2 regions of the Alkalihalobacterium alkalinitrilicum genome follow, and region 1 is predicted to be linked to the other one. Evidence: riboswitches for the same ligand, from Rfam matches in the RefSeq annotation. Region 1 holds a riboswitch; the other holds the start of a gene.

Region 1 (3,192 bases):
TCGTGTGCTTTCATTCTACTTTTTGCATAGCTGAATGAAGCATACTATTGATCCTTTACTTCGTTAAAGCAAGGTCGAAAAGAAATCTCCTACCTATTTAATCAAATTCGGTAGGAGATTTATATAATTATTATTTTAGTTTTTTGCTCTGTTTCGTTAAGAAGTTCTCACTTTTAACTTATTAGGATGATTATAAGCTAAACCTTTTTACACTATTTTGCAATTCTTCACCCATGGTGGCTAATGTATCAGCAACAGAAGTGATTTCTTCCATAGACGCATTTTGCTCCTCTGCTGAAGCAGCAACATTCTGAGCATAACCTGCCGCTTCTTTTGAAATGTGTTCCGTACCATCTACCATTCTTAATAAACTTTCTGAGCTTGTATTGATTTGTTGGATCGCAGCTGAAATATCTTGGAATTGATAACTAACATTTTCAACACCATCTGTAATTTCCTCAAACGCCTTTCCTGCTTGGTTTGCTAGTGTGATCCCCTCTTCTATTGCACGTCCATTTTCACCCATTGCATCTACTGTTTTACTTACTTCTTGTTGAATGTCTTTAATCAATTCATTTACTTGACTACCCGCTCTACTAGATTCTTCTGCTAGCTTTCTTACCTCATCTGCAACAACTGCAAACCCTTTACCATGTTCTCCTGCGCGAGCAGCTTCTATCGCTGCATTTAAGGCTAATAAATTCGTTTGATCAGATATACTAGTAATGATTGAAATGACATTTTCTATTTGCTCAGACTTTTGTCCTAAAGCTTGAATTACTTTTTCCATTTCTATACTTGAAGCATTAATTTGGTTCATTTGTTCCATCGATTGGAATACAACTTGTTTCCCTTTTTGAGCCGTATTCGCTGTTTCTTCTGAAGATTGATTGACCTCTTCTGCATTTTTGGAAATGGCTTCAATTCCAGTAGAAATTTGCGTTACAACATTAGACATCTCTTCGATACTTTCCATTTGTTTTTCAACACCGCTGGAAATTTCCTGTATCGCTTCTGTAATTTCTTCTGTTGCTTTACTAGTTTGCCCACTACTTGCAGATAGCTCTTCTGAAGTCGATGCTACTTGCTCAGAGCTAGAAGACACTTGACCAATGATTTCTTTTAAGTTTTTCGTCATTTTATTTACACTAGTCGCTAGTAAACCAATTTCATCTTTATTTTTAATGTTTAACTCACTAACTCTCAAGTTACCAGATGCCACTTCTTGCACCTGTTGAGATAATGCTTGGATTGGTTTTGATAAATGTCTTGAAAATAAGTATGTAATAACCGTTCCGATTAATAAAGATAACCCTAATGTAATGAGAAGAATATATAAAACTTGATTAGCACCACTGTTGTAATCTGACATATATGAACTTGGTACAATAACCCAGCCCCAATACGGGTCAATTTCAGAATATCCTATTTTCGTTTCATTTCGATCGGGATTACTTGGATGTGGGAAATCATAATAAACAAAACCTCCACCACTTTCAGCAACATTAATAAATTCTTGTACAAAATACGATCCATCACTTGCTTGAAACTCCCAAGCATTATCACCTTCAAGGGATGGATGGGTTTGAACATTTCCTTGGTTATCAATTACAAAAATATACCCATATTCTCCGAGATCTATATTGGTATTTACAGGTCTCGTTCCATCAGCCATTCTTTCCCCTAAAATAAAAGTTTTAACTGTCTCTTGTGCTTCTTCTAAAGACAAAGTTCCTTTATCCACTTCATTATTTAATGCACTAATCATATGTACGACTTGCTTTGTACTATTTTCCAACATGGTTCCACTTAATTGATTTAGACTACTTTTTGCAGAGTTAAAGCCAACAATACCAATAATTAAACTTGGAACCGCTAACAAAAGAAGAATTATAAAAAAGAGCTTTTTTTGAATTGTCAGTTGCATACCCTCAAACCACCTTTTATATTTAAATATCTTGTTAATATAGAAACACAAGTACACCAATGAATTGGCGGTTTTCACAAAATTTATCTATCAATAGACATAAGTTACGATTATATTTTCCCAGTGCCTACCCCCAATAACTGAATGGATCTAGTAGCTTAATATAAAATAAAAAAACATTCCCGTTAAAAAATGTTTCCATAAAACGGTAACTGGCTAGCATAACAAAAAATTTGTATTAGCCCCTAAAGCTTTGCGTCCCTTTGTTTCCAAAGGTTTGCCCTTAACAAATTATTCAATTTATTTGTATAGAGTTGATTAACTAGTTCTATTATCATTTAAAAATTATAAATTTTCAATGATTTTATGTAATTAGTCTCTCTTTTAATCAATGTATATCAAACTACCTTAGTTATAAAGTTACAAAGAGGCCCAAGTTTGCAAGATTACAAACTTGGGCCTCGAATAGGAAACTAGTATGTCAAATTTACGATTGGTATATTATTAGCTTCACAGTAATCAGTGTATTTCTTTAATCGAAGAAAAATATCATCTTGATCAGTCACATTATTATTGTCATCTAAATATTGAATGACCCCACCTAAGAAGAATAACGTAATCATTTCACCTTTGTCTTTATCCACTACTAACGTATGGATATCTCCTGGCGGCTCATAAACAAATGTTCCTGGTCTAGCAACCCAATCTCTTTCTAAATAATACCATTCTCCATGAAGCGGATAAGCGAGAACAGGCCCACCTGTATGTCTATGGCGTCTAATCATCGCACCACTTGACATCTTTGTTAAATGAACCCAATTACCAGTAGTTAAATCAAATCGTAGCGGTTTAAACCATACTCCTTCACTATGTGGAACCCACGGAATACTTTCAATATCAATTGCTCTGTCAGGTAATGCTACTTTTTCAGTGAAAAAATCTAACTCTAAATTTTTAACCATTTGTATCACTCCATTTGTTTTGTAATTAAGGTATACAACTATATTGCAACTTTCATGCCAACAGTAAAAACCCCATGAAACACAGTATGATCAGTAAAAATGCAACCAAATCTGTGCAACAATGCACAACATTTGCAATTTTGCACTTAATTTATATGTCACAATAGTTTATGATGATTGTAGATCAAAGGAAAGAGGGTGTTACTATGGAAAATAAAATGCAAACACAGACAACGGTTAAAGATCTCATAAGTCAAACAAAAATAACAAGATTTTTAGAAATGACAGAACAACCTTCCCTAC
Region 2 (3,192 bases), 2.5 Mb from region 1:
CTTTACTAATATCAATAAATTGAACACCGTAGATGAATGTGTCTTTTTGTAAATATTCCTCTTTACGTATGAATTGTGCTTTTAATGTAAAAGGAATGTTTTTGATAGAGAAAGTAATATTGAAAACAATTTTTTGTTTGACGGGTAAATTATATGGACATGTAAATTTCAGTCCACTAACACTGATATCTTGTATTTTCCCAGTAAACTTTTTATGTTTTAATTGTTCAAGTTTTTTATTTTCAAAATATAAAAATTCACTTACACAATCTTCTGTAAGGGTAACTCTAAAATGTTTTCGACGATTGAGGTTTAGGTTCACCTGGTATGACGCTGTTTTTCTTTGATCATTAATCAAGTTGTTGTTGTCGACGTTCATGGGGGTTACTCTGTTCATTTCAATTTTTTTATTCTGTACAAATAAGATGGATAGAGTAGCTATAAATAATACTATTAACAGCAGCATTATAATTAGCTCCAAATCAAGATATATCATAGCTGTACCTCATATAATCTGTTCTAGTAATGAAGGCTTTCCTAATATGAAGCCTTGACCATACTGGATATCTAATGTTTTAGCTACAGCTAATTCGGAAGGAGTTTCAATACCTTCTAAAATCACTGAACAATCGTTTTGTACAGAATAATTATTCAATAGTTGAATATAGGACTGTTTTTTCTTTGAAAGGTGTAAATCTTTTGAAAAGTAGCGATCTAACTTCAGAAAATCTGGATCTAACTCGACGATGCTTTGGGCATTAGAATATCCCTTTCCTGTATCATCGATAGCAATCAAAAAACCAAAATTCTTTAAAACAGCTATTTTTTGCTTCAGTTCGTCCATTTTGTTATTAATCTCAGATTCTGAAAGTTCTAAAACAATTTGTTGACTAAGAAGGACATCTTCAGCGATAATTTTATTAAGAAAAGTTGGGAAATTTGGATGTAAAAGTGTCGATGGAAAGATATTTAAAAACAATTTTCCTTTACTTTTCGTTAAGCCTGCTGAACGGTAGGTGGAAATCGCTTTATGAATGGACCCCGAATCCAATTCATAAAGCTTTTTCTCTTTTCTAGCCTCAATAAACGTAGCTTCAGGATTAGGAAATAGCTTAGATCTTAATAAAACTTCAAATCCCAGTATGCGCCAATTGTTCAAGTCATAAATGGGTTGAAAATGATGATAGAAATTCTCCTCACGTATTAAATTGTTAATTAACACGAGTACGTATCCCCCTTTTTTATGTAAATAAAAAAGATGGAACCCGAAAAATAGGTATCCATCTTTACCAGTTCTTTCGGTAACCCAGCCGTCATAGTATAGTACCTTAGACCTGTGGCTTTGCGTCCTTATTTTTCAATAAGTTTGCCTTTATCTTAAAACTATTATTAATACATGTATTTATGTTTAATACTTTAACCACATTATAAATGAAATAAAAGAACTTTCCAACCAGTATAATACAAATTTTGATAATTTTTTGTGCAATTAGTTCTAAGCTGCCACAGTGAGACCCCGAGATTTGTCGAACATAATCCTTTAATGTTTTCCCGATATATGCGATGAGAACCTGGACTTTCGTTGGAGATTAGACTATATCAAATTACAGGAAGCCACTTTTTCACTTCCTTTTCCTCCTTTATGAACCCTTTTGATAATTACAAATTTATGATTTTTTTAGCAATGTACCTAAAAAATTATTTTTAGGTACATTGTTGTTTTTGTCCCTTTTCCCATATATACATGGTGAAAGGGGGTGAGAACATGCTTACTAATTCTCGCTTAGTGATTGTATTCGAAACAGGGATCAATCAAATCGGTGAGCCGATCTTGAAAACGAAGAGCTTTAACAACATTAAAATGGGGGCAACGAACGAGCAGTTAAAAGCTGTCGCTGATGCGTTAACACCGCTTCAAGGTTGGACACCTTATAAGATGGAACGCAGCAATACGTATAATCTTGAGGCTTAACTTTATGAAATGATGATAGAAAGGAGAGTTTAGGATGACGAAACGACTAGAACTTGTATTTGAAAATGAGCAAGCGAAAACGGTGACACTTTCACTCGACAACCCGGTATATCCAGTTGATCCGACTGCGGTTGGTGCCGCTATGGATGCGATCATTGCAGAAAATGCGTTTACATCAGCTGGTGGAAACTTAGTAGCGAAAAAGAGTGCGCGTGTTGTTGACCGAACAGTGGAAATGATTGAATTTTAATTATTAGCAGGGAAAGGAAGAGGCGAAGTTAGGCCTCTTCCTTTTTTAAATGATGAAGGGAGATTTTGATGATGGAAACGTGGCTACCGCTTTTAAGTGAGTTTGGCTTTCCTGTGATGGTGACTCTTTACTTGTTGCATCGCGTCGAAAAAAAGTTAGACATAGTCAACCAATCGATCGAGCGACTACCCGAAAGCTTAGCAACACTTCAATATTATGGAGGAACGGAGCAGAAGAGAAGTAGTATGTGAGGATGAGTGAACCATCTAGCGTAGGTGCTAGGTGGTTCTCGTCGTTACAAGTCTGTCAAAATTTGATCTTCTATGTCGAGAAATCTTTAAATCATGAAAAGTTGAAAATAAATAAGGTCAAGTTGAAAATAAAAATGCTGTGATCCATCTTCATTCAGTGGTTGCGTAAGTGTTCGTGACTCTCTACTTGCTGCACCGCGTCGAAAAAATAAATGTTCAGGTATAAATAAATAGTCTTAAAGAACTATTACATTTCAAAAGAATGGGATTATAATTATCTAGTCGCGACACAGTTAAATAAGAAGGGAAATTAGAAAAGTGAATAAAAAAATGATTAGTGCAATCATTACTGTGGTGTTTCTAGGTATTAGTGGATATTACTTTTTTCAAAATGCCTCAGGCAATACAGATTTAATGTTAACGTATATTGAGGAAACGAATCACTTAACAGATAATTATAATCTATTACTTTATGAAGAAGAATTGATTGATACAGAAGAGGAATTAGTGACTTTTACTGAAAAGGTACTCCTGCCTTCATTAGATAGTATTATAGCTGAGGCTAAGCAGTATGGAGATAGCATCGAAAATGACAAGCTAAAAGAAGTTCATAATTTGCATGTACAAGCATTGGAGTTACGTCTTCAAGCGGATCAAGCTTGGTTAGAAGGTGCTGAAGCGGAGGCACTTTATGTCGAATCAGATACTTTCTACGAGAA

The links. A riboswitch is a leader RNA that binds a small molecule or an ion and turns the genes downstream of it on or off. The one in region 1 is predicted to bind cyclic di-GMP.
Region 2: it holds a riboswitch for cyclic di-GMP, as region 1 does, so the genes downstream of both, BK574_RS20225 (EAL domain-containing protein) here and BK574_RS08000 (methyl-accepting chemotaxis protein) in region 1, are expected to answer to the same signal.

The regions. Positions count from the first base shown of each region.
Region 1 covers NZ_KV917368.1:1,709,242-1,712,433, forward strand. Annotated here, with positions in the region: gene BK574_RS08000 (methyl-accepting chemotaxis protein) at 191-1,927, opposite strand; cyclic di-GMP riboswitch class I at 2,132-2,219, opposite strand; gene BK574_RS08005 (2,4'-dihydroxyacetophenone dioxygenase family protein) at 2,401-2,889, opposite strand; gene BK574_RS08010 (sigma-54 interaction domain-containing protein) at 3,096-3,192, shown strand, end outside.
Region 2 covers NZ_KV917368.1:4,176,608-4,179,799, forward strand. Annotated here, with positions in the region: gene BK574_RS20220 (PilZ domain-containing protein) at 1-466, opposite strand, end outside; gene BK574_RS20225 (EAL domain-containing protein) at 506-1,222, opposite strand; cyclic di-GMP riboswitch class I at 1,298-1,381, opposite strand; gene BK574_RS20230 (DUF1659 domain-containing protein) at 1,766-1,972, shown strand; gene BK574_RS20235 (DUF2922 domain-containing protein) at 2,007-2,222, shown strand; gene BK574_RS20240 (YvrJ family protein) at 2,294-2,473, shown strand; gene BK574_RS20245 (hypothetical protein) at 2,792-3,192, shown strand, end outside.